Azospirillum brasilense: one gene and its partner. Each later gene encodes a partner of the first gene's protein in a complex. Links are inferred from orthologs where the notes say so. Each region holds a gene or a part of one and is shown on either strand. Other genes may lie near its edges. The genes, in order: sdhA and D3869_RS02000.

Region 1 (15,574 bases):
CATGGCGTCGAGCGTCCGTCCGACCTCCTGGAAGCCCTTGTCGGCCGCGTCGCGGAACAGGGCGTTGGCGGCGGCGTTTTCGTTGCGCCGCGACAGGGCGGTGATCTGACGGTGCAGGGTGAGATACTGCGCCCACTGCTGTTCGAACTGGGCGAACAGACTGCGCCCTTCGGCGGTGCGCAGCGTCCCTTCGTAGGTCCGGCGGGCGTTGGCGATGCCGGCTTCCATCTCGTCCATCCGCTTCTCCACCGCGGTCATCTCCGTCTCGGTGGCGCTGAGGATGTGGGTGCTCTGCAGGATACGGAAGTTCGACACGGCGTCGTTCACGACGTTGACCTGAACGACCCGCGGCATCCAGAAGCTGGCGATTTCCGTCGAGCTGTCGTTGACCACCGACAGCCGGTTGATTCCCAAGGTGCCGATTCCAGCGAGAAGCAAGGATAGAAACGCAAAAACGGCGAAGGTTTTTGTTTTAACGCTGATGTCGTTCATGGTGTTTTTCTCTTTTCTGTTGTTTTGGTGGTTGGCTTCCTCGCGCGTCACCAAAGAGGGCTTTTTATTTCTGTTCGTCTTCGTTGATAATTATGAATTACGCAATGAACCGGTTGCGGCAAAATTGTTCATTGTGTGACAGTGAGGCGATGCCGCACACGCTCCGCACGCCCGACCGCATGGGCGCGCGGATGGGCAATGCAAAAACCCACATGTTCTGCGATAAGTTGAAGGATTGGTCGGCGGCCAAGGGGCGACCATGCGGAGAGATTCGCGGGACGCCTTCGAAGACGTCGGTCCGGAAGAGACTGGCGTCCCGCAGTCATCATGGCCGCCGTGCTCCCGCGGGCGGTGAAGGAGACTTCGCGACTCTACCGGTGCGGAACCTGAAGGCCCTTCGGGGATGCACGGTTTCTAGTGTCGCGTGCAGACGCTCACCGGTGGCCCCGCGGAGCCCGGATCATAGGCGGAATGAATGGAGCGCACACCGAGAATGGCCATGTCGTATCCATGCGTAAAAGTGCTGCGCACCGCGTATCCCAGCGTTTCTTACACGATAATACGTATCGTCGCAACATGAGAAAACGTGCAACCGACGATCGGCCTCGTCGCGAGCGGGGCGCCGTGGGAAGCAAGTTCACCGTGGAAATGGAGGCTTCCTCTCCAGGCTTGGGAGAAGCCGGCATGGTGCAGCTTGGGGACCGGCTCAAAACCGTGCGCGAATTTCTCGGTGAGACACAAAAAACAATGTCTCGCCGATTCCGCCTCGGGGAGAACACGTGGCAGTCCTACGAGTTGAACGGCAAGCTGCCGAAGGGGGAGACCCTGTCGGAACTGGCCACCCTCGGCATCGATATGAACTGGTTGCTGACCGGCCGGGGCCGCATGCGGATGGCGGCCGGGCGGCCGGAGTCCGGCGACGGTGCTCTTCCGCTTCCGCCGCGGGATGCCGCCCCTCCCCGGTCGGTGCTCGACCTCGCGCTGTTGAGCGAGGCGGTCGCCCTGGTCGAGCAGGGGCTGGCCGACCGGGGCCGCCGGCTGTCGCCCCGCGCCAAGGGCCATCTGGTGGCGGCCCTGTACGGTCTGGCGGCGGACGGTGCGGGCGGCTCCCGTCCGACCGGTGTCAGCCCGGCCGCCGTGGCTCATCTGCTCTGGCTCGCCTTGCAGATGGACGATGGGGCGCAACAGGGGGTGAGCGGCGATGGGGCGGCCAAGCCGCCGTGACGGCGGCCTATCCGGCTTTGCCGATGCGCGCGAGGTCGAAGGGCGTCGTCTGGTAGACTTGGTTGATCCAGTTGGCGAACAGCAGATGGGCGTGGCTCCGCCACCGGTTCTCCGGCGGCTGGCTCGGGTCGTCGTCGGGGAAATAGCCCTGGGGAACCGGCGTGGCCGGGTCCTTGGCGACGTCCCGGACATACTCGTTGCGCAGCGTGTCCGTGTCGTACTCGATGTGGTTGAACATGTGCAGCGACCGGTGGGCGGCGTCCTCCAGCAGGCAGGGGCCGGTCTCCGGGGCATCGAGGAGCACGCGCAGGCCGCTTTCCGGGAGGATGTCCTCCTCGCGCACCTCGGTCCAGCGCGAGACCGGGATGGGCACGCCGTCGGACAGGCCGCACAGGTAGGGCGAGGCGGGGGCGCGGTTGCGGTGCCGGTAGACCCCGGACGCCTTTCGCGGCAGAAGATGCTTCGGCACGCCGTGGAAATGATGAACGGCGGCCTGCGCCGCCCAGCAGATGTTCAGACAGGCGTGGACGTGGCTCTGCGTCCAGTCGAAGACCGAACACAGCTCGTCCCAGTAGGACACCTCCTCGAAGGGCATCGTCTCGACCGGGGCGCCGGTGATGATGAAGCCGTCGAACGTCTCGCGGCGCGCGTCCTCCCATGAGCGGTAGAAGGCGCTCATGTGGTCCGCCGCGGTGTTGCGCGGCACATGGTTGGTGATCCGGATCAGCGACAGCTCGACCTGAAGCGGCGTGTTGCCCAGAAGGCGGGCGATCTGCGTCTCGGTCCGGATCTTGTCGGGCATCAGGTTGAGCAGGCCGAAGCGCAGCGGCCGGATGTCCTGCCGGACGGCGTCGGCCTCCTGCATGACCATGACGCCCTCGGTCTGGAGGGCGGTGAAGGCGGGAAGATCGTTGGGTATCCTGATGGGCATGACTCGTCCGGCTCCGCTGTCGGTGCATCGGTCGGAACAGACGTCATGGCGAACCCCGTTTGTTTGCCGGTCCGGCCACATCCCCCTTCGGGACGCCACCTTGCTCGGGAAAGCAGGTTGGCGTTGAGCGTCCGCTCAACTCTTGATGCGCGGTGCACATTATACGGGCAGCGGCGGCTTGGCAACAGGAGCGGGACCGGAGGACGGTCCCACTGCCGCCCTCCGGTCCTGATCGGGGGATCCTCAGGCCGCCTTGATGGCGACGAGGAAGTTCTCCACCTCGCTCTTCAGGCGCATCGCCCCCTGGTTCAGGTCGCCGGAGGCCGACATCACCTGGCTCGCGGCGCTGCCGGTCTCGGTCGCGGCCTGCGACACGCGGCCGATGTTGCTGGTCACCTCCTGGGTGCTCTGCGCCGCCTGCTGGACGTTGCGGCTGATCTCCTGGGTCGCCGCCCCCTGCTCCTCGATGGCGGCGGCGATGGAGGAGGAGATGTCGTTGATCGAGGAGATGGTCGCCCCGATCCCGCGGATCGCGCCGACCGCCCCGCCGGTGGCCGCCTGGATGCCGGCGATCTGCTGGGCGATCTCCTCCGTCGCCTTGGAGGTCTGGTTGGCGAGGCTCTTGACCTCGCTCGCCACGACGGCGAAGCCCTTGCCGGCCTCGCCGGCGCGGGCCGCCTCGATGGTGGCGTTGAGGGCCAGCAGGTTGGTCTGGGCGGCGATGTTCTGGATCAGGTCCACCACGTCGCCGATGCGCTGGGCCGCTTCCGACAGCCCCTGCACGGTGGCGTTGGTGCGGTCGGCCTCGTCCACCGCCTTGCCGGCGATGCCGGCCGACTGCGACACCTGCTGGGAGATCTCGGTGATGGAGGCGGCCATCTCCTCCGACGCGGCGGCGACGGTCTGCACGTTGGCGGAGGTCAGTTCGGCCGCCGCCGCTGCGCTGCCGGCCTCGGCCCGCGTGTGCTCGGCGATGTCGGTCATGCTGCGGGCGGTGGTGTCGAGCTGCGACGCCGCGGCGCCCACGGTCTGCAGGACGCTGTGCACCGCGCCGTCGAAGTTGCGGATCAGCGAATCGATCCGCTCGGTGCGGCGGCGCTTGTTCTCCTCCTCGGCGGCCTGGGCGGCGGTCAGGCGCTCCGCCTCGATCAGGCCGTCCTTGAAGACCTGCACCGCACGCGCCATGGCGCCGATCTCGTCCCGGCGGGCGCCGCCTTCCACCGCGATGCCGAGGTCGCGCTTGGCCAGACGGTCCATGATGGCGGTCAGGGCGACGATGGGCCGGGCGACCGACTTGGTCATGGCGATGCCGGCGAACAGGCAGAGGACCGCCACGAAGGCGATGGCGCCCAGAATCCAGTTCCGCGCCCCGACATAGGTGGCCCGCCCGGAGTCCGCCGCCTTCGCGGCGTTCTGGACGTTGGAGGCGGTCAGCTCGTTGATGAGCGCGGAGCATTCGTCGAACGCCTTGCGCGAGTCCTCCCGATAGATGCCGGTGGCCTTCTCGTTCTCGTTGGCCCGGGAGGAGGAAAGCAGCTTGCCTTGGCTGATCTTCAGATAGCTGTCCCAGGCGGCCTCCCAGCGCTTGAAGGTCTGGGTTTCCCAACCGGGGGCCAACAGCGGTTCATACTTCCGCCGGGCCTCCGCCAAGCGGTTCAGAACCGTGGTCATTTCCTTTTCGACCTCGGCCATTTCCGCGGGGTGGAGCGCCAGGATGTGGGACGCCTCCAGGATGCGGTAATCGTTGGCCGCGCCGTCGATCTCCCCGATGGCGGTGACGCTGGGCAGCCAGTTGGAGCGGATTTCCTCAGCGGCGTGGTTGACGGTGCTCAGCCGGTCAACGGCGAACAGTCCCAGGGCGACCGACATCAGCAGGACACAGACGGTGGCGGCGACCACCTTGGTCCGGATGGTCATGGAACTCAGCATGGACATGGCGCGTATCTCTTTCCCCCGAAACGATGCGGCGGCGGTCGATTGTTATGAGTCTGAACGAAAGTATTTGGCAGTCCAGACGTCCCTGCGTGGGGCGTTGGACTTGCCTGTATCAAATGATGGAGCGGCAATTATTAAAAAATATGCAAAACCGACGCGGCGTGTTCTGCGCGACACTTGTTCAATGATGTCTTTGTGTCAGGAAAGATGAGCAGCCGAAGAGGCGAACACGACCGGGCGACCGCAAGCCAAGGTTCAGAGCGGCGGCGCGTAGGTGGCCAGCAGGACGGACAGGGTGACCACGCTGGCGATGGTGGACATCAGGATCGCGGCGGAGGTGCGCTCCACATAGATGCGGTACTGGCTGGCCACCACGAAGGTCAAGGCGCCGGTGGGCAGGCCGGCGAGGATGATGGCCGACCCGGCCCAGAAGGGGTCCAGCGGGAACAGCGTCTGGATGAGCAGCCAGGCCAGCGCCGGCTGCACCACCAGCTTGCACGCGCTGATCCAGCCGACCTCCAGAAAATTGGCCTTCAGGCTCTGGGTCGCCAGGAACAGGCCGATGGCGAAGAGGGCGCAGGGGCCGGCGGAGGCGCCCATCAGGTCGCAGTAGATGGCGACCGGGCGCGGCACCGGCACGCCGGATAGGAAGACCGACCAGGCGAGCCCCAGGGCCGTGGAAATGATCAGCGGGTTCTTGACCAGCGCCCGGCCGACGTCGCGCAGCGCCTTGCCGATGCCGCCGCCCTGGCTGTTGGCGAACTCCAGCCAGATCACCGCGATGCCGACCATGATCGCGCTCATGATGACGGTGGCGAGGATGGCCGGGGCCAGACGGTCGGGGCCGAAGGCCGCCAGGAACAGCGGGATGCCCATGTAGCCGGTGTTGGAGAAGCAGGCGTTCAGCCCCTGCATGCACTGGATCTGCGTCCGCTCGCGGTGGATCAGCCAGCCGAGCAGGGCGCCCAGCGCGTAGACCGCCAGCATCGAGCCGAGGAAGGCGCCGATGAAGGGGCCGTTGAAGATCTCGGGCAGCGAGCGCTTGGCCGTTCCGAGGAACAGCACCGGCGGCAGGGCCATCCAGTAGACGAACTTGTTCAGCGCCTCCGACGAGGCGGGACCGAGCAGCTTCGCCTTACCGGAAAGGACGCCCGCCAGGATGATGGCGAAGACCGGGAGCGCCACGTTGAAGACCACCGACATGGGGGGCGACCTTAAGGGGCAACCCGTCCCCTGTCGAGGGACCCACCCGTCCGCCCCGGGCATAGCTCCCTTGACGGCGCTCCCTCCCTTGACGGCGCGCGGGGGGCGGGCAAGATTGGGCGGGGCCCTTTTTCCGCAGGAGTTTCGATGATCAACCATCACAGCGCGCTCATCTACGTCATGGTGCTGGTGTCGGCGTGCGACGGCGACATGACGGACGCGGAGCTTGAGGCCATCGGCGAGAACGTCCGCTACCTGCCGATCTTCAAGGATTTCGACATCGACCGGCTGACCGACGTGACCCGCGAATGCTCCGGCCTGCTGGCCGACGCCGACGGGCTGGAGACGACGCTCCAGATCGTCAAGGAGGCCATTCCGTCCAAGCTGTCCGAGACCGCCTACGCGCTCGCCTGCGACATCGCCGCGGCGGACCCGTCGGCCTCGCAGGAGGAACTGCGGATGCTGGAGCTGATCCGGCACAAGCTGGGCGTGGACCGGCTGTGCGCCGCCGCCATCGAACGCGGCGCGCGGGCGCGCCATACCCGCCTGTGACGGCCGGGAGCATGACAGCCAGGGACATGGCCAACCTCAAGGACCGTACGGTCGGCTTCATCGGGCTGGGCCTGATGGGCCGGCCGATGGCTCGCAATCTGGCGAAGGCCGGCGCGGCCCTGGTGATCAGCAGCCGCAGCCCCGGCCCCGTCGAGGAGCTGGCGGCCGAGGGCATGAGCCCCGCCGCCGGGCCCGCCGAGGTCGCCGCCCGCGCCGACTCCATCGTGCTGATGCTGTCGGACACCGTGGCTGTGGAGGCGGTGGCCGCCGCGCTGATGGACGCGCTGCGGCCCGGCCATCTCGTCATCGACATGGGCACCACGGCGGTCGGGGCGACCCGCAAGCTGGCCGAGGCCGTCCGCGCCAAGGGCGCCGACTGGGTGGACGCCCCGGTGTCCGGCGGCACGGTGGCGGCGGAGGCCGGCACCCTGACCATCATGGCCGGCGGCACGGAGGAGGCCTTCGCGCGCGCCCTGCCGCTGTTCCAGGCGATGGGCCAGCGCATCACCCATGTCGGCGGCAGCGGGGCCGGTCAGGTCGCCAAGATGGCGAATCAGGTGATCGTCGCGCTGAGCATCGGCGCGGTGGCCGAGGCGCTGGCGCTGGCCAAGGCGGCGGGGGTGGAGCCGGGCAAGGTCCGCGACGCCATCCGCGGCGGCTTTGCCGAATCGCGCATCCTGGACCTGCACGGCCAGCGCATGGTCTCCGGCGACTTCACGCCGGGCGGCCGCGTGGTCACCCAGATCAAGGACCTGAAGCAGGCGGAGGAACTGGCGGAGCAGTCCGGCATCCAGCTTCCCGCGCTGGGCCTCAGCCTGGAGCTGTTCGAACTGCTGGCCGAGCAGGGCGACGGCGGGCTGGACCACTCGGCCCTGTACCGGCTGTTCGTCAAGTAAGCCCTTCTGGCTCCGGTCGGTTCGCGTCGGCCGGAGCTAAAGCGAACTTCCGTTCGCTTTGGACTCATAGCGCCTCATTCGCCGGCGGGCTCCGGTCGCATGTGCGACCGGGACCGCCGGCGCGGTCCAAAGCGGATTGCAATCCGCTTTAAAGGGCCAGATGCAGCAAGGGGAACGGGCGGCCGCTGTCGTCCAGCGCGGAGCGCCCGACCTCCCGGAAGCCGAGGCGCCGATAAAAGGCCCGGGCGGCGCCGTTCTGCTCGTTCACATCCACCGTCAGATGCGGTCCGCCGTCGCGAGCGCGGGCGACCAGGGCGCGGCCGATCCCCCGGCCGTGCCACGCCGGATCGACGAACAGCGTGTCGATCTTGCACCCGGTCATGCCCAGGAAACCGACCGGCCGGTCGTCGCCGTCCACCGCGACCAGCAGCGCCGCCGCCGGAAGATACTGGTCGCGCACGAGGTCGGCGTAGAAGGCAATGTCCTCCTCGCTCAGGAAATCGTGCGTGCTGCGCACCGCGGCGAGCCAGACGGCAAAGAGGACCGGGGCGTCGTCCGGACGGGAGGAGCGGATCGGGATCACGCGTCGAGATACTCCTTCACCAGCAGCTCGGCGATCTGCACGGCGTTGAGCGCGGCGCCCTTGCGCAGGTTGTCGGTGGACGCCCAGAAGGACAGGCCGTTGTCCACCGTGTAGTCCTCGCGGATGCGGCTGACGAAGACCGGGTCGTCGCCGGCGACCTCGACCGGGGTGATGTAGCCGTCGTTCTCGTGCTGGTCGATCACCTGCATGCCCGGCGCCTTGCGCAGGATGCGGCGGGCCTCCTCGGCGGTCAGCGGCTCGACGCATTCGATGGTGATGGCGGCGGAATGGCCGATGAAGACGGGGACGCGGACGCAGGTCGCGCTCACCTTGATCTTGGGGTCGAGGACCTTCTTCGTCTCGACGTTCAGCGCCCATTCGTCCCGCGTCGCGCCGTCCTCCATGAAGGGGCCGACGTGGGGGATGACGTTGAAGGCGATCTGCTTGGAGAAGACGGACTTCTGCACCGGGTCGTTCACGTAGATGGCGCGGGTCTGGCCGAACAGCTCGTCCATGCCCTCCTTGCCGGCGTCCGAGGCCGCCTGGTAGGTGGAGACGACGACGCGGCTGATCGTGGCCTGCTCGTGCAGGGGCTTCAGCGCCATGGCCAGAAGGACGGCCGCGCCGCCGGGGCTGGCCACGATGTTCTTCGTCGCGTAGCCGGCGAGCGCGTCGGCGTTGACCTCCGGGACCACCAGCGGGACGTCGGGGTCCATGCGGAACTGCGGGCTGGCGTCGATCACCACGGCGCCCGCCGCGGCGGCGCGCGGCGCGTGGGCCGCCGAGACCTTGGCGTCCGCGGCGAACAGCGCGATGTCCACGCCCTTGAAGTCGAAGCGGGCGACGTCCTCCACCTTCAGCACCGCGTCCTCGCCGAAGGACACCTCCTTGCCGACCGCGCTGTCGGCGGCCAGGGCGATCACCGCGTCGGCCGGGAACCGGCGGTCGGCGAGGGTGGTCAGCATTTCCCGTCCGACGTTGCCGGTGGCGCCGACGACCGCGACTGTGTAGCCCATGGCGGTTAATCCCTGTGATATGCGGTGCGAAGAGGGCTTGAGGTATGCGGTTCCCAATGGAATTGCAACAGCGCCCGCGTTGTGACACCGTGTCCGCCCTATCACGAACGACCGCGACCGGCACACCGGGGCATGGCCACTCCGCTCGAAGACATCATCGCCAAGGCGATCAAGGACGCGGACAAGTCCTTCTTCAACGAGGACTACACCAAGCAGGCGCGTTCGGTGATGAACGCGCTGAAGAAGGCCGGCTACGAGGTCGCTCCGGTCCGCCCGCCCGAGGGGCTGGTGGAATGGGCCAAGGAGAACATTCCCTTCGGCCGGCTGCGTCCGGCGGAGCTGATTACCCAGATGTATTCGATGATGGTGGAGAATGTTCGCCGCTTCGACAAGTAATAGGCTGAACGGCGAAGCCGGGTTTCGGCCCTGGTAATACCAGCTGCAGCAAAGCCCGTTAGTTTTCAGGCACTTCCCGCGGTGCGCCATTTTGGCCACGGCCAAGTCCCTGCCGTTGACTCGTGTGCGGTAGAGGCGTAATTCAATCGCCAAACACAGCAGGGCTTAAAACTTTCGGTCTCGCATCACCCGCCGTCGCGGCAACAGCCCTCCTTGCCGCGACCGGTCGCCGAACTGAGGACGACGCAATGGCAAACGGCAGCGGTCGGCCGCTCTCTCCGCATCTGCAAGTCTACAAACTCCCCAGGACCGCGCTCCTGTCCATCACGCACCGCATCACGGGCGTGGGGCTGGCCGTGGGCACCCTTCTGCTGACCTGGTGGCTGGTCGCCGCTGCCACCAGCCCCGCCGCCTACGAGCGCGCGCAGCACTTCATCGGCTCCTTCTTCGGGCTGCTGCTGATGTTCGGCTGGTCGCTGGCGCTCTATTATCACCTGTGCAACGGCATCCGGCATCTGGTGTGGGACGCCGGCAAGTCGTTCGAGCTGAGCGAGGCCGAGCGCGGCAACCAGATCGTCATCGGTGCGGCGGCCGTGCTGACCGTGCTGACCTGGATCATCGGCCTGGCCGTGTGGTGAGGAGAGAAGACATGGCGTCCAACAGCAAGACCCTCCGCTCGCCGCTGCAGATCGCGCGCGGCCTGGGCTCCGCCAAGCACGGCACCGAGCATTGGTGGCACCAGCGCGTGACCGCCATCGCCCTGGTTCCGCTGACCATCTGGTTCGTCTTCGGCGTGATCCGCCATCTGGGCGCCGATCACGCGGCCTTCGTCGCGTGGCTGGAGTCGCCCTTCTCGGCGCTGATGATGGTGCTGACCGCCGTGGTCACCTTCCACCACGCCCAGGCCGGGCTGCAGGTGGTGATCGAGGACTACGTGCACAATGAGATGGCGAAGATCCTGAGCATCCTGGCCGTGAAAGCCCTGTGCTTCGTGCTGGGTGCCGCCTGCGTCATCGCCGTCCTCAAGATTTCGTTCGGAGCCTGACGAGCCATGGCCGCCTACGATATTATCGATCATTCCTATGACGTCGTCGTCGTCGGTGCCGGCGGCGCGGGCCTGCGCGCCACCTTCGGCATGGCCGAGAAGGGCCTGAAGACGGCGTGCATCACCAAGGTCTTCCCGACCCGCTCGCACACCGTGGCCGCCCAGGGCGGCATCTCGGCGGCGCTCGGCAACATGAGCGAGGACGACTGGCGCTTCCACATGTACGACACCGTCAAGGGGTCGGACTGGCTGGGCGACCAGGACGCCATCGAGTACATGTGCCGCGAGGCCATCCCGGCGATCATCGAGCTGGAGCACTACGGCGTGCCCTTCTCGCGCACGCCGGAAGGCAAGATCTACCAGCGCGCCTTCGGCGGCATGACCGCCCATTACGGCAAGCAGCAGGCCTACCGCACCTGCGCCGCCGCCGACCGCACCGGCCACGCCATCCTGCACACCCTCTACCAGCAGTCGCTGAAGCACGAGGCGGAGTTCTTCGTCGAGTACTTCGCGCTCGACCTCATCATGGAGGACGGCGTCTGCAAGGGCGTGGTGGCCTGGAACCTCGACGACGGCACCATCCACCGCTTCCGCGCCCAGCTCGTCGTTCTGGCGACGGGCGGCTACGGCCGCGCCTACTTCTCCGCCACCTCGGCCCACACCTGCACGGGCGACGGCGGCGGCATGGTGCTGCGCGCCGGCCTGCCGCTGCAGGACATGGAGTTCGTGCAGTTCCACCCGACCGGCATCTACGGCTCCGGCTGCCTCATCACCGAGGGCGTGCGCGGCGAGGGCGGCTACCTCACCAACTCCAACGGCGAGCGCTTCATGGAGCGCTACGCGCCGTCGGCCAAGGACCTCGCCTCGCGCGACGTGGTGTCCCGCTCGATGACCATCGAGATCCGCGAGGGCCGCGGCGTCGGTGAGCACAAGGACCACATCCACCTGCACCTGGAGCATCTCCCGCCGGAGATCATCCACCAGCGCCTGCCCGGCATCGCCGAGACGGCCAAGATCTTCGCCGGCGTGGACGTCACCAAGGAACCGATCCCGGTTCTACCAACGGTGCACTACAACATGGGCGGCATCCCCACCAACTTCCGTTGCGAGGTGGTCAACCCGACCGCCGAGGATCCGGACCGCGTGGTGCCCGGCCTGATGGCCATCGGCGAGGCGGCCTGCGTGTCGGTGCACGGCGCGAACCGCCTGGGCTCCAACTCGCTGCTCGACCTCGTGGTGTTCGGCCGTTCGGCGGCCATCCGCGCCGCCGAGATCGTCGAGAAGGGCAAGTCGGTGTCGTCGTCCGCCGCCGCGACCGACGTCGCGCTGGAGCGCTTCGACCGCATCCGCAACGCCAAGGGCTCGATCAAGTCGTCGGAGCTTCGCCTGGAAATGCAGCGGACCATGCAGAACAACTGCGCGGTCTTCCGCACCGGCGAGGTGCTGGAGGAGGGCGTCAGGCTCATCGACCAGACCTTCGCCAAGAAGAGCGACATGGCGATCAGCGACCGTTCGCTGGTCTGGAACTCCGACCTCGTCGAAGCCATCGAGCTGGACAACCTGCTGTACCAGGCGGTCGCCACGCTCCACTCGGCGAAGAACCGTCCGGAGAGCCGCGGCGCCCACGCCCGCGAGGACTATCCGGACCGCGACGACGAGAACTGGATGAAGCACACCGTCATCGAGGTGTCGGGCAAGGGCGAGACGAAGATCGGGTACCGCCCGGTCCATCTCTACACCCTGACCGACGAGGTGCAGGTGTTCCCGCCCAAGGCCCGCGTCTACTAAGGCGGCAAGAGCAAGGCAAGGATACGAACCATGGTCGAATTCAACCTGCCCGCCAATTCCAAGGTCGGCGTCGGCAAGACCATCAACGCCGCCAACGGCGCCAAGCGGGCGAAGACCTTCAAGATCTACCGCTGGTCGCCGGATGACGGACAGAACCCGCGGGTCGACACCTACGTCGTCGACCTCGACAAGTTCGGCCCGATGATCCTGGACGCGATCATCTACATCAAGAACAACGTCGACTCGACCCTGACCTTCCGGCGCTCCTGCCGCGAGGGCATCTGCGGGTCCTGCGCGATGAACATCGACGGCACCAACACGCTGGCCTGCCTGAAGGCCATCGAGGAGGTGAAGGGCGACGTCAAGATCTACCCGCTGCCGCACATGCCGGTGGTCAAGGATCTCGTCCCCGACCTGAAGCACATCTACGCCCAGCTCGCCTCGATCAAGCCGTGGCTGCAGTCGCAGTCGCCGGCCCCGAGCCGCGAGCGTCTGCAGTCGCCGGAGGACCGCGCCAAGCTGGACGGCCTCTACGAGTGCATCCTGTGCTTCTGCTGCTCGACCTCCTGCCCCAGCTACTGGTGGAACGGCGACCGCTACCTCGGCCCGTCGATCCTGCTCCAGGCCTACCGCTGGATCGTGGACAGCCGCGACGAGATGACGGGCGAGCGCCTCGACAACCTCGAGGACCCGTTCCGCCTCTATCGCTGCCACACCATCATGAACTGCACCAAGGCGTGCCCGAAGGGCCTCAACCCGGCCAAGGCCATCGCCGAGATCAAGAAGCTGATGGTTCAGCGCCGCTGATCCGTCCGTTTCGGTTCGTTGATGAGGAACGGGGCGCCTCCGCGAGGGGGCGCCCCGTTTGCATTGGTCCTTGGGCGGCGTCCTGGCTCACGCGAAGTCGGGGTCGGTGGGCCGGGACGGCGGCAGGTCGTCGTTGGGCAGGGGGGAGGGCATATCCTCCTGCGGGCCGGGGGTCGGCAGGTCCGGGTTGTCAGTCAGGGGGCCCGGGGTGGGAAGGTCCTGGCCCGGCGGCGGGAAGGGCGGGGCCGCGCGCAGCGGCTGCGGAAAGGCGCTCGAATAGGTCCAGCCCATGGGTCTGTCGCTCCCGGTGTGGTGAGGGTGTCCTGCATCAACCGTCCGGCTGGCCCGTCTGCGCAGGTTGACCGGCGGCGATGAGGGGGTATGCTTTTCGAGGGAGCGAACCATCCGGATAGAACCAACCCCAAGCCAAAAAGGGAGAAGATCATGGGCAGCACGGCCGGCCAGGCGTTGAGCTACATCCAGGGCGAATGGATCGCGGGCAACCCCGCCATCGTCGGCCCGATGACTCACGCGCTCTGGCTGTCTTCGGTCGTTTTCGACGGCGCCCGCGCTTTCCAGGGTGTGGCCCCCGACCTTGACCGCCACTGCGCCCGCGTCGTGCGCTCGGCCCAGGTGATGGGCCTCGCCCCCATGCTGACCGCCGGCGAGATCGAGGAGCTGTGCTGGGACGGCATCCGCCGCTTCCCCAAGGAGGCCGAGCTGTACATCCGCCCCATGTTCTACGCGGAGGAGGGCTTCGTCGCGCCCGACGCGGAGAGCACGCGCTTCGTCCTGTCGGTCTACGAGGCGCCGCTGCCCAGCGTCGCCGGCTTCACCGCCGGGCTGTCGAGCCGCCGCCGCCCGGTGCCGGACATGGCGCCGACCGAGGCCAAGGCCGCCTGCCTCTACCCCAACGCCGGGCTGGCCCTGAAGGAGGCGCGGGAGCGCGGCTTCGACAACGCCATCATGCTCGACCCCATCGGCAACGTCGCGGAATTCGCCACGGCCAACCTGTTCATCGCCAAGGACGGGGTGGTGCGCACGCCGGTGCACAACGGCACCTTCCTCAACGGCATCACCCGACAGCGCGTGATCGCCCTGCTGCGCGACGACGGCGTGACGGTGGAGGAGGCCACCCTGAGCCCCAGCGACGTGCTGGAGGCGGACGAGGTCTTCTCGACGGGCAATTACGCCAAGGTGGTGCCGGTCACCCGCGTCGAGCAGCGCGTCCTGCAACCCGGCCCCCTGGCGGCGCGGGCACGGGCGCTCTATTGGGAATTCGCCTTCCGCTGACCGGCGGCGATCGATCCCGAATGCCGGTTTCCGGGCGGTATGCGGCCCGGAAACCGGCTTGATGACTGGCCGGTTCCGCGGCATGATTCCGTCGAAACGGTGGGGCGGCCCACCGAAGGAATCCGTGGAGGAAGGGCATGCAATTCCGCGAACGGCGCCGCGTGATCCAGGTGATCCGCACCGTCTACGATCCGGACCTGAAGCGCGGGCGGTCGGAGCTGGTCGGGAAGATCGACAAGGCCGCCCCCGTGGTCACCGACAAGCTGCAGAAAAGCTGCACGCCGGAGGAGTTGTCGGAAATCCTCACCTATCTGGACGACCGTCACAACCGCCTGCGCAACGAGGCGGTGCGCGCCGGGGCGGAAACCCTGCCGGCCCAGATGCGGGAAGCCGCGGAGTATTTCCGCACCCACCGCGACGACGACGCGCGGGCCTTCGCCACGGAAATCCGGCTGGCGTGGGAGGAGTTGAAAACGGCCCTGCGCGAGTCCGGCTTTTCCAAAAGCAAGGTGTTGAAAAGGGGGGCGGACCGGGACAAGGTCGCGACGCTGCCGGAGGCGCCGACGCCCACTGTGTCTTTGAGCGTCGAGGGCGCGGCCGAACCGGTGAGCGTCCGGTCGCCCGCACAGCCGGTTCGCAAACCGCGCGCCAGGAAGGCGCGGGCCGTCTCCGCCGCCGCCGTGGAGGGGGCATCCCCGGACATGGACGGGGCCGGCAGCCCTCCGGCGGTCTGACGACCGCGCCGGTTCAGCCGCCTGCGCGAACCAGCGCGCTGGCGGCGTTGCGGTGATGGGTCAGCGCGGCGGTGAGGCGGGTCAACCAGACGTCGCTGGCCGTCCGGTCGGCGGGCAGGGCGCGGCGACGGTGCGCGGTGCCCCGGCGCGCCTCCTCGGCCAACCGGACATGCAGGCGAAGCGCGGCGGCCCGGGCCAGGACGGTGTAGCGCTCCACCCCTTCCAGAAGCGCAGCCCGCAAAGCGTCGCGTGGCGGCGCGTCATCGTGGTGGCGTTCCAACGCTTCGAGAAGGGCCAGATCTTCGAGACGCGAGGGGCGCGGAGGCGTTCTGGCGATTCCGGTCATGACCGGACGCTAGACCTTCGGACCGCCAATGTAAAGGAAAAATATCCTAGGACCGTGTGCCGCAGGGCTGACGCTTACTGGCTTGCCCAGACGATGCGGGCCATCCAGGCCACCTCGGCGCGCGGGATGCTGCGGTCCGGATGGGCGCGGTTGATGGAGATCAGCTCGATCTTCGTGGCGGTCTCGCGCAGGAGCTGCTTCGCCATCACCTCGCCGCCCTTGGTGCGGACGACGACGCGGTCGTTGCGCCGGATCTGCGCGGCGGGCGAGACGATGATGGTGTCGCCGTCGCGGTAGACCGGGTCCATGCTGTCCCCGGCGATCTCCAGCGCG
Region 2 (15,429 bases), 1.6 Mb from region 1 along the record:
CGGGACCGGCCCGGCTGCGCGGGGGCGGAGCGGCTGGGCGCCGACGGGCGGACGCCCCGCTCGATCGCCGCGGCGGCGATGGCCTTCAGGAAAGGCTGCGAAATGCCCAGCAGGAGCTGCGGGTCCTCGGCCGCCCAGGCCATCAGAAGCTTCTGCGCGGTCGCCCGGCTCCCCTTGGCCGCCACCAGCGCGTCGCGCACCTTGCCGTCCACATAGGAATTCGCCATCGCCACACGCCTCCGACCGCCGCGGACGCTTATCCGCGCAACAGGGCGACTCTCCGGCGGCAAGGGTTAACAAAGGGTTGCGGAAGCGGTTGCCCGGACGCGGCAGGACGCCCCACAGGCAGGGCGGTTGCGCGGCGGGGCGGGAATGGGGGATAGTAGGCCTATGCTGATCGAAACCTACGCCGACCTGATCTGCCCCTGGTGCTACATCGGAAAGCGGCGGCTTGCCCGCGCGCTGGCCGACCGGCCGCGTGTCCAGGTGGAACTGCGCTGGCAGCCCTTCCAGCTCAACCCGGACATGGCGCCGGGCGGCATGGAGCGCAGCGCCTATCTGGCGGCCAAGTTCGGCGGCACGGAGCGGGCGCGGCAGATCCATCTGGTGGTCGAGGAAACAGCGGAGCGCGACGGCCTGCCGCTGCGGCTGGACCGCATCCGGCGCACGCCCAACAGCTTCGATGGGCACCGGCTGATCCGCATCGCCGCCCGCCACGGGCTGGGCGACCGGATGGCCGACGCGCTGTTCCACGCCTATTTCGTGGACGGGCTGGACATCGGCGACCGCGACACGCTGGCCGCGACCGCCGCCGGTCTGGGCTTCGATTTCGCGGACATCAAGACCCTGCTGAACGGCGACGCGGAGACGTCGGCGGTCTTCAACGCCGACGCCACGGCGCGCCAGCTCGGCCTTCAGGCGGTGCCCTGCTATATCTTCAACCGGCGCTACGCGCTGTCCGGCGCGCAGGAGCCTGCCAGCTTCCTCCCGCTTCTCGACCTCGGGGTGGAGGAGCAGGAAGGCGTGACGGCGGCGGCCGATTGATGATCCGCGTAACCCCACGCATCAGCCTGGACGAGAGCGAGCTTCAGGAGAGCTTCATCCGCGCCTCCGGCCCCGGCGGCCAGCACGTCAACAAGACGGACAGCGCGGTGCAATTGCGCTTCGACGTGGCGGCCTCGCCGAACATCCCCGACGACGTGAAGGCCCGGCTGGTCCGGCTGGCCGGTTCGCGCATGACGGCGGCGGGCGTGCTGATCATCGTCGGCGACACCTACCGCAGCCAGCTTCGCAACCGCGAGGACGTTCGGGAGCGGTTGATCGACCTGATCCGCGACGCGACGGTGGTGCCGAAGAGCCGCCGCCCGACCAAGCCGACCCTCGGCTCCAAGAAGCGTCGCCTGGAGGCCAAGGGTCAGCGGTCCGACATCAAGCGTCTGCGCTCCGGCAAGCCGGAGGACTGACTCCGCTCAGTGCGGGGTCTTCTGGCGGCTGAGCGAGATCATGTTCCCGCCATACTGGAACTCCGGCAGGTTGGCGAACTGATCCTTGGTAAGCTGGGTCGCCACGAGGGCGTCCTGCTGCTGGTTGTAGCGGACGTTGTCGATGTCCAGCGCCACATTGCGGCCGCCGATGCCCATGATGCCGCCGGTGGAGACCACGAGCTGGCTTGGCCGGTTGCTGCGGTTGAACAGCACGTCCTCGACCTGCCCCACCTTCTGCCCATCATAGGCGACGACCGACTTGCCCAACATGGCCTGCGGCTCGATCCGCGAGGCGGTCTGGAGCGACTGCTCGGACATCGGGCGGGATGCCTGCTCGCTTCCCCCACCGAACCAGCTCGACGTCTCGGCGCAGCCCCCCAAAGCCAAAAGCGCGACCGCCGACAGGACCGGAACAGCAACCTTACGCATAGCCCCCTCCTTCTGACGAGATAACCACGCGGGTTTAAACAGGCCGTCGACCGCAATCGTCACGGTGTCTTGCGGCGATCGCGCCCAACGCGCCGGAACGCGCCGCGTCCAGCCGTGTTCTGCACTCTCTCAACTCTCCCCCGAGGCTCCGCAGATCATGGCCGAAGACACCGCCCGCCGGTTGCAGGCCCGCCCCATTCCGGTGCCGAAGGCCGCCCCGCCCGCCTCCACCCAGACGACCCTGCTGGTCATCGCGCTGGTGGTGGCGACCCTGTATCTGGGAAGCGACATCCTGGTCCCCATCGCGCTGGCGGTGCTGCTGACCTTCGTCCTGGCGCCCATCGTCAGCCGGCTGGAGCGGCTCCGTCTGGGCCGGGTGCCGTCGGTGCTGGCGGTGGTGGTGCTGGTCTTCGCGGGCATCGCCGGCTTCGGCATGGTGGTCGGCGGGCAGATAGCCGACCTTGCCAACAACCTGCCCAGCTACCAGCGCAACGTCCACGCCAAGCTGGATTCGCTGCGCTCCAGCGCGTCGTCGGCGGGCAGCGGCGGGGTGGTCCAGCAGGCGACCGAAGCCTTCCGCGACCTGAAGCAGGGGCTGGAGCAGGTGACCGGGGAAAACCCGCCCGCCGCCACGGCTCCGGCCAGCGCCCTGCCCGCCCCCGGCGCCGCGCGGGAGCCGGTGCCGGTGCGGATCGAGCAGGACGGCTCCGACGCCCTGACCATCATCAGCGACGTGCTGGGGCCGGCCATGGCCCCGGTCGCCACGGCGGGCATGGTGCTGGTCTTCACCATCTTCATGTTGCTGCAGCGCGAGGACCTGCGCGACCGGCTGATCCGGCTGGCCGGGTCCGGCGACCTCAGCCGCACGACGGAGGCGATGAACGACGCGGGCGAACGGGTCAGCCGCTACCTGCTGATGCAGTGCGTGGTCAACGTCACCTACGGCCTGCCCATCGGGATCGGGCTGTGGCTGCTCGGCGTGCCGAACCCGCTCTTGTGGGGGATGCTGGCGACGGTGCTGCGCTTCATCCCCTTCCTGGGACCGGCGATCGCCGCGGCCTTCCCGATCCTGCTGTCCTTCGCGGTCGATGCGGGATGGACCCTGCCGCTGCTTTGCATCGCCCTGTTCGTGGCGGTCGAGCTGTTCTCCAACAACGTGGTGGAGCCCTGGCTCTACGGCTCCGCCACCGGCCTGTCGTCGCTGGCGATCATCGTGGCGGCGGTGTTCTGGACCACGCTGTGGGGGCCGGTCGGGCTGCTGCTGGCGACTCCGCTGACCGTCTGCCTCGTCGTGTTGGGCCGGCACGTTCCACAGCTTCATTTCCTGGAGGTGATGCTGGGCGACCGTCCAGTCCTGCCCGACGAGGCCAAGCTGTACCAGCGCCTGCTCGCCCGCGACCCCATCGAGGCCATGGAGATCGCCGAGGAGAAGATGAGCAAGGGCGGGCTGGTCGAGGCCGGGCACGGCCTGCTCATCCCCGCCCTGTCGCTGGCCGAACAGGACCGCCAGCGCAACCGCCTGAACCCGGAGGGACGGCAGGCGGTGGCCGAGGGCATGGTCGCCCTGCTGGACGAGATGATGGAAGCCTCGCCGCCCGCCGCGGAGGACACGCCGCTGGTGCTGTGCATCGGCGCCCGCAATGACCTGGACGAGGCGGCGGCGGCGCTGCTCGGCCATCTGCTGCGCCCGCGCGGGCTGCGCGCCGACGTGCTCCCCTGCGAGAAGGTGTCCGTCCGCTCCATCGCCGCGCTGGCGCCGACCGGGGTGTCGGCGGTGGTCCTGTCCTACCTGAACCCGTCCGCCCTGTCGCACGCCCGCCGGTTGGTGCGCCGGTTGCGCCTGCATTTCGGGCCCAACGTGCCGATCCTGCTCTGCCTGTGGAGCGCCCACCCCGAGGCCGACGCACCAGAGCACGCCGTCGCCCAGACCTCGGCCGACCGCGTCGCCACCAGCCTGACCGGCGCCGTCACGCAGCTGGAGGAACTGAACGTGCTCGCCGCCGTCGAGGCGGAAAAGGCCCCGCAGGCGTGACGGTCAGGAGGAGGCCATGACGGTGCAGACGCGCTTCAGCGCGTCGGCCGCGCGCTCCACGTCCTCATCGCGCACCAGCACGTAATCGGTGTCGTAGGTGGACATGGCGAAGATCGGCACCCGCGCCTGGGCCAGCGGCACGGCGATGCGCGCCAGCACCCCGAACAACGAAAAGTCCAGCGGCCCTTCCACCTTGAAGGCGCGCCATCCCCGCTCCGCCGTCACGCCGTCCGGCACGCGGGACTCGCGGCAGAGGATCGACAGCTCCTCCCCCGTGCGGGTGGCGCTGACCAGCGGGTCGGTCCAGTCGAGCCAGCCGGGCATCCCGTCCCCCGGCGCCAGCCGCGCCACCGCCAGACGGTCGGGCAGGAGCGACAGGGTGAGCGGCTTGGTCTCCGGCAGCAGGGCGGCGTCCAACGTTGCGCGGTCCACCTCGAAGGGCTTGAGGATGCGCTTGGCTCTCGCCGCCAGCGACGGAATGCGGGAGCGCATGGCCCGGCCCAGCATGTCCGCCGCGACCGGGCGAAGCTCCGGATCGTCCGCCGCCAGATCGACCATGGCCTGAAGCGCGGCGCTCTGCACGATCCGGCTGGCCCGGTTCTCGAACCAGTCTTCCAGAAGCGCCACGGCGCGCCCGCGCTGCTCCTCCGTCAGGGTCAGGCGCGGCAGGACCGCCGCCAAGTGCCAGCGCACCTCCGCCTGCTCGATGGCCGCGGCGTCGGTCAGCAGCCGTTCCGCGAAGGCGTCCAGCGGACGGGCATCGCCGCGCGACACCCGCTCCAGCGCGTCGGCGGCGCGCATCCGCACCCCGGCGTCGCCGTCGAACAGGCAGGCGACCAGTTCCGGCAGCCGGGCGGGATCGGCGGCCACCGCCTCCGCCACCGTCGGAATGTCGCCGAAGGCCCGCCGGTCACCGCCAAGCGCCAGGGCCTTCGCCAGGCCCCCGTCCTTGGACCCGCTAACCTTGGGCCCATTATCCGTGCTCATCGCCTCAGCGCCGCCCGAAGGGACGCGAGGGGATGTTCCGCCCGAACTTCGATCCGGCCTTCAGCGCGCTGGGCCGCGGCGGCGGAGGGGGCGGCGGAGGCGGTGGCGCCTCGCCCTTCGGCACGGCGCCGCCACCGGCCATCTGGGCGAGATCGCTCATCAGCCGGTTGACGCCGCGCACCCGCTGGGCCTCGTCGGCCCATTCGCGGGTGTAGACCAGCTTGTGGTCGGGCCGCAGCTTCATCAGGCTCATCTGCTGGCTGATGTAGGTCAGCAGCTTGGCCGGCTCGGCGTAGCTGTTGTTGCGGAAGGTCAGCACGGCGCCCTTCGGCCCGGCGTCCACCCGCTCCACCCCCGCCTGACGGCAGAGCTGCTTGATGGTCACCACGTCGAGCAGGTTCTCCACCTCGCCCGGCAGCTTGCCGAAACGGTCGATCAGCTCCGCCGCGAAACCGTCGATCTCCGCCCGGTCCACCAGCTCGGCGATGCGACGGTAGAGCGACAGGCGCACCGTCAGGTCGGGAACATACTCCTCCGGGATCAGCACCGGGGTGCCGAGGTTGATCTGCGGGGTCCAGGGCTGGTCCTCCGCCCCGCTCGGCACCTGCCCGTCCATGTTGGCGCGGGCGTTGGCGACGGCTTCCTCCAGCATGTGCTGGTACAGCTCGACGCCGACCTCCTTGACGTGGCCCGACTGCTCCTCGCCCAGCAGGTTGCCGGCGCCGCGGATGTCCATGTCATGGCTGGCCAGCTGGAAGCCGGCGCCCAGGCTGTCCAGCGTCTCGATGACGTGCAGCCGCTGCTGCGCCGTGCCGGTCAGCGGCTTGTTCGGCGCGTAGGTGAGGTAGGCGTAGCCGCGCACCTTCGACCGGCCGACGCGCCCGCGGATCTGGTAGAGCTGGGCCAGACCGAACATGTCCGCCCGATGCACGATCAGCGTGTTGGCGTTGGGGATGTCGATGCCGCTCTCGATGATGTTGGTGGCGAGCAGCACCTCGAACTTGCCCTCGTCGAAGGCGGTCATCACCTCTTCCAGCTCGCTGGCCGGCATCTGGCCGTGGGCGGTGACGATCTTGACCTCGGGCACCAGTTCGCGCACCCGCTCGGCGACCTTGGGCAGGTCTTCGACGCGGGGGCAGACGTAGAAGGTCTGGCCGCCCCGGTAATGCTCGCGCAGGATGGCCTCGCGCACCACCACCGGGTCGTAGGGCAGCACGAAGGTGCGCACCGCCAGACGGTCCACCGGCGGGGTGGCGATCAGCGACAGCTCGCGCACGCCGGACAGCGCCATCTGGAGCGTGCGCGGGATTGGTGTGGCGGTCAGCGTCAGGACGTGCACGTCGGCGCGCAGCTCTTTCAGCCGCTCCTTCTGCTTCACGCCGAAATGCTGCTCCTCGTCGACGATGACCATGCCGAGCTGCTTGAACTGCACGCCCTTGCCGAGCAGCGCGTGGGTGCCGATCACGATGTCGGCGGTGCCCTCCGTCAACTCCTGCTTGACCTTGGTCTGCTCCTTGGCGGTGACCATGCGGGAGAGCTGGACGATGCGCAGCGGCAGCCCGGCGAAGCGGGTGGTGAAGGTCTTGAAATGCTGGCGCGCCAGCAGCGTGGTCGGCACCACCACGGCGACCTGCTGGCCGCTCATGGCGACGAGGAAGGCGGCGCGCAGCGCCACCTCCGTCTTGCCGAAACCGACGTCGCCGCAGACCAGCCGGTCCATGGGACGGCCCGAGCCGAGATCGGTGAAGACCTCCTCGATGGCCTTCAGCTGGTCGTCGGTCTCCGGATAGGGGAAGCGGGCGGCGAACTCCTGATAGACGCCCTCCGGCGTGTAGACCGGGTCGGCCTTCTTCAGCATGCGCTCGGCGGCGATCTTCAGCAGCGCCTCGGCCATGTCCTTCAGGCGCTTCTTGACGCGGGCCTTGCGGCCCTGCCAGCCGGCCCCGCCCAGCTTGTCGAGCTGCGCGTGCGCGTCCTCAGACCCGTAGCGGGTCAGCACCTCGATGTTCTCGACGGGGACGTAGAGCTTGTCGCCGCCCTCGTAGACCAGCCGCAGGCAGTCGTGGGGGGCGCCCGACACCTCCAGCGTCTCCAGCCCGTCGTAGCGCCCGATGCCGTGGTCCATGTGCACCACGAGGTCGCCGGAGGCCAGCGCCGTGTATTCGGCGATGAAGTTGGCGGCCTTGCGCTTCTTCTTCGCCGCCGGGCGGACGAGGCGGTCGCCGAGGATGTCCTGCTCGGTGATGACGGCCATGTCAGCGGAGGTGAAGCCGTGCTCCATTCCCAGCACGATCATGCCGATGATGTTGCGGTCGAAGCGGCGGACGTCCTCGATGCTCTCCGCCGGCTCGAGCCCCGGAATGCCGTGGTCGCCCAGCACCGTCATCAGACGGTCACGGGAACCCGCGGAATAGCCGGCCACCAGCACGCGCCGCCCGTCGGCCCGCAGGGCGCGGATGTGGTCCTTCACCGCCTCGAAGACGTTGACGTCGGGCCGCGCCCGCTCCTCGGCGAAGTCGTGGCCGCGGCGCCCACCGGCGTCCAGCGTGCCCTTGATGCCCGGCGGCGTGCCGAAGGGCTGGAGCTGCGCCACGGCGTGGGCGGCGAACAGGTCGTCCCAGGCCTGGGCGTCGAGGAACATCATGCCGACCGGCACCGGCTTGTAGACCGGCGAGCCCGTCCGCTTCTCGATGACGATCATGCTCTCGCGAGAGGCGTGGAAGTCCACCACCTGGGCGATGCGCGAATCGCGCGCCTCCGTCGCCTGATGGTCCAGCGAGAGGATGGCCTTGGGCATGTAGGCCAGCAGCGATTCCATCGTCTCGTGGAACAGCGGCAGCCAGTGTTCCATGCCGCCGTACTTGCGCCCGGCGCTGATCGCCTCGTAGAGCGGATCGTCGTCGGTGACCGCGCCGAACAGCTCCCGATAGCCGGAGCGGAAGCGGGCGATGCCGGCCTCGTCGAGGAAGACCTCCGACATCGGCTTAAGGTCGACGCCGTCGCGCTTGTCGGTGGTGCGCTGCGACATGGGGTCGAAGCTGCGCACGGCCTCCAACTCGTCGCCGAACAGGTCGAGGCGCAGCGGCTCGTCGGTGCCCGGCGGGAACAGGTCTATGATGCCGCCGCGCACGGCGAACTCGCCCGGCTCGCGCACCGTCTGGGCGCGGGTGTAGCCGTTGCCGGCCAGATAGCGTTGCAGCTTCTCCAGATCGATCCGGTCGCGCAAGCGTGCCGAGAACACCGCGTCGCGGAAGGCGGCGCGGGGCGGCACCTTCTGCACCATGGCATTGACGGTGGTCAGCACGACCAGCGGCGGCGCGTCCGCCTTGCGCGCCAGAAGGCGGGTCAGCGTGTCGATGCGCTTCGCCACGATGCCGCCGTTGGGCGACACCCGGTCGTAGGGCAGGCAGTCCCAGGCCGGGAACACCTGAACCTCCAGCGCCGGCGCGAAGAAGGCCAGCGCCTCCGCCAGCTGGGCGGCGCGGGTGTCGTCGAGCGCGACGTGGAGGAGTCCGGCGCTCCCCGCCCGCTTGGCGAGGTCGGCGAGGACGCGGGCGTCATGACCGGCGGGGGCGCCGCCGACCAGAAGGCGGCCGGAGCGTCCCGGCTGCAACTGTTCGAAGCTGGGCAAGGATCGGGCCTCAGGACCCCTGACGGGGCGTGTAGCGGAACTTGGTCAACAGCTGCATGACGTCGGTGTCATGCTCGGCGGGCAGCGGCTCGCGCCCGGCGTACCAGTTGTAGAGGTCGGGGTCGCTGAGTTCGAGCAGCGCCTCGTAACGGTCGAGCTGCGCGTGGTCGAAGTCCGGGACATGGGCGTCGGCGAAGCTGCCGATCAGCAGGTCCATCTCGCGCATGCCGCGGTGCCACGACCGGAAGCGCAGCCGCTTGCGCCGGTTTTCCAGGGATTCGCCGCTCTCGGACAGGGTGTTCTCGTCGCTCATGCCATCCACGCCAAAAAGCCCCGGCCCCGGAAGATAGGGGGCGGAGCGGTCCACATCCACCCCCGCATCCTGCACACCGGCACGCCCCCGCGCAAACCGAAATGCCGGACGGTCCCCCGGAAGGAGCTTGATTCAACGCGCCAGCCACGCCTCCAGCCCGTCGCGCAGGTCGGCCCCCGGCGCCAGCCGGGCGAAGCGCTCGGTCTCCACCGCCAGCCCCTCGCCGATGGTCATGTTCAGCCCGCGGGTCACCGCCCCCAGGATGCCGGACACCGCGGCCGGGGAATGCTGGACGATCCGCCCGGCCAGTTCGAAGGCGGCGGGCATCAGCGCCTCGTGGGGCACCACCTGATTGACCAGCCCCACCGCCAGAGCCGTCGCGGGCGGGAAGGTGTCGCCGGTCAGCAGCCATTCCAGCGCCCGCTTGCGCCCGGCGTTGCGGGGAAGCCGCTGCGTCCCGCCGAAGGTCGGCATCATGCCGAGCCTGATCTCCGCCTTGGAGAAGGTCGCCCGCTCGCTGGCGACGGCGAGGTGTGACGCCTCCAGAATCTCGCAGCCGCCGCCGTAGCAGATGCCGTTGACCGCGGCGATGATGGGCTTGGGGAAGGACTCGATCCGCGCGCACAGCGTCTGTCCGGGCCGGAAGGCGCGCACCGCCGCCTCCGGTCCCCGGCGGACGGCCGGAGTGAATTCCGCGATGTCGGCCCCGGCGGAGAAGGCCCGCTCCCCGGCGCCGGTGACGATGATCGCCCGCACCGCCGCGTCGGCCTCCAGCGCATCCAGCGTGTCGAGCATGGCGGCGGCCAGCGCCGTGCTGATGGCGTTCAGCTTGGCGGGGCGGTTCAGGGTGAGGGTGACGATTCCTCCGGCGGTGACGCACAGCACGGGGTTGGCGGGGTCGGCGTGTTTGGTCGTCAGGGGCATGGCACGGTCCTTTTGTCCTGCGTTTGGGATGCCCCACTGTCGAGCCCGAGCCACGCCCCTGACAAACGAGTACGCCGCGTTTTCGGGTGAGCAACGCTCACCTGAAAAGGGGACTCCGCCGCACGCCAAAGCGTCACCTTGACAGAATCGCGACAGTTGGTACACTGAACAGTCCCAGCCACTTTCGGTGGAGGTCGCCATGACCGACGGATCGATCGGACGCCCGGAACCCCTGGTCCGTTCGGCCGGCGTGGTGGAGCGCACCGGCGGCGCGACCGACCGCAGAAAACGGCGGCAAAATCGGCAGGACCTGCAACAGCAGGAGCGCGAGCAGCAGGAGCGCCGCGACCAGGACGAGGCCAACCACAAGCGGCGGCGCCTTTACGACCTGCTGTTCGACGAGATCGACGAGCTGGACACGCTGAACGCCGGCCAGCGGGCGCGCATCAAGCAGAATCTGCGCGCGCAGCTCGCGAACCGCCGTCCGCCGCCCCACCTCGCCCCCAACCTCGCCCAGCCGCCGCCGGCGGATGAGGACATCGAACGCATCGCGGCGGCGCTCCTTGAGAAGGCCGTCGCGGCCCATTCGGTCGATCACGACCACATCGTCGCCATGGCGGCGCCGACGCACCCGGCGCTTCCGCCGGGACAGACGGCGGAAAATGTGGCGCTCGCCAACCAGCTCCGCGATTGCCTGGAACAGCGGACGACGACATCGCGGCGCGTTGCCGTGTATCTGCGCCTTCTTCTGACGCTTGAGGGCGCCTTCCGCCCGCATCTTGTGGTGGACGCCTGACCACAGCCCATCGCGGCTGTGATGCGCGAATTCGGAGAAAGCCCCCTCCGATGCGCCACCCAGGATGGTTGGACCATGCGGCACAATGGCCCTGTTGTTTCTCCGGCGGAGTCCGGGCGCGTTCCCGCGCCGTTCCCGTCGCGGAAAACCCGCTCCCGCAGGGAGGTTCCCCCGTGCCCGACACCCATCTCGCCACGCACGCCCAGCCGTCCGGCGACGCCCTCCGCCAAACTCTCTCCACCCGTTTCCAGAAGGTCCGCGCCCGCACCGCCGAACTGGCGGCCCCCTTGTCGCCCGAGGATCTGATGGTCCAGTCGGTGGCCGACGGCGCCCCGGCCAAATGGCACCTCGCCCACACCACATGGCTGTTCGAAACCACCGTCCTGGTGCCCTGCAACCCCGGCTACCGTCCTTTCGACCCGGCTTTCCTGACGCTGTTCGCCGCGCGCGACGACCGCTTCGGCAGCCACCAGCTTCCCTCGCCCACCCTGCGCCTGCTCTCCCGGCCCAACGCGGCGGAGGTGATGCGCTACCGCGACCATGTGAACGCCGCGGTTCTGCACCTGCTGAACCAGGCCGACGAGGCGGAACTGCCGGAGATCGCCGACCGGGTGATCGTCGGCATCACGCACGAGCGGCGCCACCAGGAACGGCTGCTGACCCACATCAAGCACGCCTTCTGGAGCAACCCGCTGCGCCCCGCCTACGACCAGCCGCCGCAGAGCGTACCGGCTCCGCCGCAGCCCGAACGCTGGATCGAGCATGAGGGAGGCCTCGTCGAGATCGGGCGGACGGAGGCCTGGGCCGGATTCGACCATGAGGGGCCGCGCCACCGCGTCCATCTGGAGCCCTTCCGTCTCGCCGCCCTGCCGGTGTCCTGCGGTGCCTTCCGCGCGTTCATCGAGGACGGCGGATACGCCAAACGCTCGCTCTGGCTCGCCGACGGCTGGGAGGCGGTGCAGACCGAGGGATGGCAGGCCCCGCTCTATTGGGAATGGCGCGACGGCGCGTGGCAGATCTTCACGCTCTACGGCATGCGCCCGCTCGATCCCGCCGAGCCGGTCTGCCATGTCAGCTGGTTCGAGGCCGACGCCTTCGCCCGCTGGGCCGGCAAGCGCCTGCCCGAAGAGGCCGAATGGGAGGCCGTGGCGTCGCGCTGCGACAGCATGGGAAACCTGCTGGGCACCGGCCACCGCCATCCGCGCCCCAGCACCTGCCACGGCGACGGCCCCTGGCAATTGTTCGGCGACGTGTGGGAATGGACGCGCAGCCCCTTCACCCCCTACCCCGGCTACCGCCTGCCGGACGGGGTGGACGAGGCCGTCCACGGCCGGTTCATGATCAACCGCATGGTGCTGCGGGGCGGCAGCTGCGTCACCCCCTTCGACCACGCCAACCCCACCGCCCGGCATTACCTGCGGCCGGACTCCCGCCTGTCCTTCACCGGCCTGCGGCTGGCCGAGGATAGCTGAGATATTGGAATCGTTTTAAACGGTGGCGCTGCACCGCAGCAAGCTCTATAACCATAATTAAATTATGGCCTATGGAGCCCTTCATGTCCCTCGACCTGCCCCCGGTGTTCCGCCACCACGTCTTCTGTTGCTCCCAGCAGCGCCCGCCCGGCCACCCGCGCGGGAGCTGCGCGGCGAAGAACGCCCACCCGCTGTGGGAGCAGCTCGGCCAGCGCATCCAGGCCAAGGGGCTGCTGGACGTCGGCATGGCCTGGACCGGCTGCCTCGGCTTCTGCTCCGCCGGGCCACTGATGGTGGTCTATCCGGAGGGCCTGTGGTACCGCCCGGAAACGCCCGCCGACATCGACGAGATCGTCGACTCGCACCTCGTCAACAACACGCCGGTCGAACGGCTAGTGATGGTGCTGACTCGCTGAACACAAAAGCTGAACGCAGAAGCCCCTCCGCGGCGCGGCCGGCGGAGGGGCGTTCTTCGTGCGGACCGACGATGCTACTTGCGGAACAGGAACTCGCGGCCGACCTTCACGCGCTTCTCGCCGTCGTACTCGATGATGTCGGCGGTGGCGTAGGTCTCGGTCCAGCGCTCGGGCAGATAGCTGCCGGTGCCGATGATGTCGACGGGGGCGTTGGCCTCCGCCATCAGGCGGCACTTCGCCGGGCCGAAGCCGGAGCTGGCGACGATCTTCACCGCCGGGAATCCGGCCTCGTCCAGCTTCTCGCGCATGAAATGGATCGCCGCGGCCGACACGCCGGTGCCGATCAGGTAGCGGAGCTGCGTCTCGTCGCGGTAGCCGCGGATGGAATGGGGCGCGTGCCGCTCCAGCACGGCGTAGGAGCCCGGCGGGTCCAGCCCCTCCAGGAAGCGCCCGCCCGGCGTGTCGAGCCGCACCGCCAGCTTGCCTTGGGCGGCGAGGCCGGGGAAGCGGCGGCAGACCTCCAGCGCGTCGGTCACCTCGCGCCCGAAGTAATCGACCAGGACGGTCAGCGGCAGCTCGGGGAAGGTCTCGTGGAACATCTCTGCCGCCCGCACGGTCGAACCGGCATAGCCGATCAGCGCGTGCGGCATCGTCCCCATGCCCTTCTTCTGGCCGAAGAAATGGGCGGTGGCGTCGGTGGCGTTGCCGATGAAGCCCTTGGCGCCAACCTTGCGCTTCGCCCGGTCCGACCCGACCGAGGCGGCGTAGGCCATCATCTCCTCCATCTCCGTGCCGGCGCAGTGGCGCGCCTCCATGGCGAGGAAGGCGGTCTTCGGCAGGTCGGCGCACATGGTGAAGGCGTTGTAGGCGCCGACGCAGGCGGGGCCGAGCTTCTGCAGGATGATCGTCTCGGTGTCGACCAGATGGTAGAAGGAGCCGGTGATGTAGAGGATCGGCTCGCCCGCACCGACCCACTTTCCTTCCGGATAGTTCAGGACGATGTCGAGGTCGAACCCGCGCTCCCGCGCCACCGCCTCCAGCCATTCGATGGCGAGTCGCGGCGCGCAGACCACCGGGCGGCGCATGAAGATGGCGTAGGTGACCTTCTTGTCACCGAATTTCCCGACCGCCTCCTTGGTCCGCTTGAAATAGGTGTCGGTCCATTCGGTGATGGCCGACGCGGGCGGATGGTTGGCGGGCGCGTGACTGGCCGGCGGCTGGTTCCTGGTCTCGTCCATGGCGATGTCCTTGTCTTCCCGCTCTTGCCCTTCGCGACGGTCACGTCCGGAGGCCGCCCCCACCGCGGGAACGGCAATCCGATAGAGAAACCAGCATTATACGCCCCGGCCCTCCGGTGGAAGAGGCTTCATCCGCGACGGTCCACCGCCGCAAGCAACGGTGATTTACCGAAAATACGCTATGAAATCCGGCGCGTTTCAAACGCAAAGAAGATGAGAAGAAATGCGCAGTTCCTCGCTGTAATGCTCCGTCACCAAAAAGTATAAAATACCTGTATTTGACGCCTTCCCTTTATCCATCCACCATGCAGTCAAGAACAGGCGCCACACCCCTTCGGCGCCGGAAAAAGCGACGAGGTCGGCATGAGCCGGACAATCCGCCAGAACGCGCCGAACATTGCAGCGGCCCCCTCGACGCTGGATCGCCTGGGCCGCCGGGTGGTGGTCGGGCTTCTCTGCACCATGGCCGGGCTGGCCGCCGCGGGCACCGGCGGGGCCTTCCTGCTGAAGCCCGGCACGGCGCAGGCCGGGCGTGTGGTCGGGGACACGCTGCGCACCGCCGCCAACTACGCGCGGCTGCCGGCGATGATCTTCACGCTGAGCGACGGCGACCGGCTGCGTGAGCTGCGCGTCCGCGTGGTGCTCGACATGGAGCCGACCGCCCCGGTCAAGACGGTTGAAAGCTACGGGCCGCGCATCGCCAGCGCCATGACCAACGTGATGCTGGACACCGACCCCGGCGAACTGCGCGGGCGCAACGGCGCCTTCTACGTCAAGGACGCGGTGATGCGCACCGCCAGCAAGGAACTCGGCGCGATGAAGATCCGGCAGGTGCTGGTCCAGGAACTCGTCATGCGCTGACGGAAGGCCAGCCCGCCGCCCCGATCCGGCGCCTCGGCCAACGCTCGACAGGCGTGCCGGAATGGGGAACACTCCTGTCCCGTTCGGATCTTGGGATTGCAAGGAGACGGCCGTGGCCGAGTTCGATTTCGACCTGTTCACCATCGGTGCCGGCTCCGGCGGCGTCGCGGCCAGCCGGCGGGCCGCGTCCATGGGGGCCAAGGTCGCCATCTGCGAAGGCAGCCGGGTCGGCGGCACCTGCGTCATCCGCGGCTGCGTGCCGAAGAAGCTGCTGGTCTACGCCGCCCAGTTCCGCGACGCCTTCGAGGATTCCAGCGCCTATGGCTGGTCCACCACCATGCCGGCCTTCGACTGGGCGACGCTGATCGGGCGCAAGGACGCCGAGATCGACCGGCTGAACGGCATCTACATCAAGATGCTGGAGAACTCCGGCGTCACCCTGCACACCGGCTTCGGGCGGCTGATCGACCGCCACACGGTGGAGGTGGCGAACAAGCGCTACACCGCCAAGAACATCCTGGTCGCCACCGGCGGCTGGCCGGCCCTCCCCAAGATTCCGGGCATCGAGCACGCCGTCACCTCCAACGAGGCGCTGCAGCTCGGCACCCTGCCCCACTCCGTCATCATCCTGGGCGGCGGCTACATCGCCGTCGAGTTCGCCGGGATCTTCCGGGGCCTGGGCGCCGAGGTCACGATCATGATCCGCGGCGAGGAGCTGCTGAACGGCTTCGACGACGACATCCGCGTCGCGCTGGCCCAGGAGATGCGCAAGCGCGGCATCACCATCCTCACCCGCACCCAGCCGGTGAAGGTGGAGGAAGGCCCCGGCGGCTTCACCGTCACCGA

The links.
Region 2: the proteins of sdhA (region 1) and D3869_RS02000 are in contact, whole or in part, in a crystal structure (PDB 6C12), measured with the Escherichia coli proteins. The link is inferred for Azospirillum brasilense from one-to-one orthologs.

Annotation. Positions count from the first base shown.
Region 1 is NZ_CP032345.1:2,017,844-2,033,417, forward strand. Bases 9,762-12,670 are described here. They hold sdhA (succinate dehydrogenase flavoprotein subunit), read left to right. Parts: upstream 9,762-10,279; coding sequence 10,280-12,061; downstream 12,062-12,670. Other genes in these bases: sdhC (succinate dehydrogenase, cytochrome b556 subunit), read left to right, coding at 9,762-9,866; sdhD (succinate dehydrogenase, hydrophobic membrane anchor protein), read left to right, coding at 9,878-10,273; D3869_RS09785 (succinate dehydrogenase iron-sulfur subunit), read left to right, coding at 12,092-12,670. Also shown: D3869_RS09720 (methyl-accepting chemotaxis protein), read right to left, coding at 1-492; D3869_RS33035 (hypothetical protein), read left to right, coding at 386-631; D3869_RS09725 (hypothetical protein), read left to right, coding at 1,240-1,716; D3869_RS09730 (homoserine O-succinyltransferase), read right to left, coding at 1,724-2,647; D3869_RS09735 (methyl-accepting chemotaxis protein), read right to left, coding at 2,891-4,582; D3869_RS09740 (AEC family transporter), read right to left, coding at 4,838-5,785; D3869_RS09745 (tellurite resistance TerB family protein), read left to right, coding at 5,933-6,337; D3869_RS09750 (NAD(P)-dependent oxidoreductase), read left to right, coding at 6,364-7,233; D3869_RS09755 (acetyltransferase), read right to left, coding at 7,382-7,816; D3869_RS09760 (aspartate-semialdehyde dehydrogenase), read right to left, coding at 7,813-8,832; D3869_RS09765 (hypothetical protein), read left to right, coding at 8,965-9,228; more of sdhC, read left to right, coding at 9,477-9,761; more of D3869_RS09785, read left to right, coding at 12,671-12,868; D3869_RS09790 (hypothetical protein), read right to left, coding at 12,956-13,159; D3869_RS09795 (branched-chain amino acid aminotransferase), read left to right, coding at 13,313-14,161; D3869_RS09800 (hypothetical protein), read left to right, coding at 14,299-14,895; and 2 more genes. UniProt on the Escherichia coli protein: Two distinct, membrane-bound, FAD-containing enzymes are responsible for the catalysis of fumarate and succinate interconversion; the fumarate reductase is used in anaerobic growth, and the succinate dehydrogenase is used in aerobic growth.
Region 2 is NZ_CP032345.1:371,897-387,325, forward strand. Bases 7,226-9,989 are described here. They hold D3869_RS02000 (succinate dehydrogenase assembly factor 2), read right to left. Parts: upstream 8,877-9,989; coding sequence 8,574-8,876; downstream 7,226-8,573. Other genes in these bases: mfd (transcription-repair coupling factor), read right to left, coding at 7,226-8,563; D3869_RS02005 (crotonase/enoyl-CoA hydratase family protein), read right to left, coding at 9,009-9,800. Outside these bases: D3869_RS01965 (hypothetical protein), read right to left, coding at 1-227; D3869_RS01970 (DsbA family oxidoreductase), read left to right, coding at 391-1,044; alternative ribosome rescue aminoacyl-tRNA hydrolase ArfB, read left to right, coding at 1,044-1,463; D3869_RS01980 (PRC-barrel domain-containing protein), read right to left, coding at 1,470-1,913; D3869_RS01985 (AI-2E family transporter), read left to right, coding at 2,071-3,945; D3869_RS33405 (ACT domain-containing protein), read right to left, coding at 3,949-4,932; more of mfd, read right to left, coding at 4,937-7,225; D3869_RS02010 (hypothetical protein), read left to right, coding at 10,000-10,596; ergothioneine biosynthesis protein EgtB, read left to right, coding at 10,770-12,068; D3869_RS02020 ((2Fe-2S) ferredoxin domain-containing protein), read left to right, coding at 12,152-12,484; D3869_RS02025 (nicotinate phosphoribosyltransferase), read right to left, coding at 12,559-13,722; D3869_RS02030 (flagellar basal body-associated FliL family protein), read left to right, coding at 14,086-14,583; gor (glutathione-disulfide reductase), read left to right, coding at 14,696-15,429. UniProt on the Escherichia coli protein: An FAD assembly protein, which accelerates covalent attachment of the cofactor into other proteins.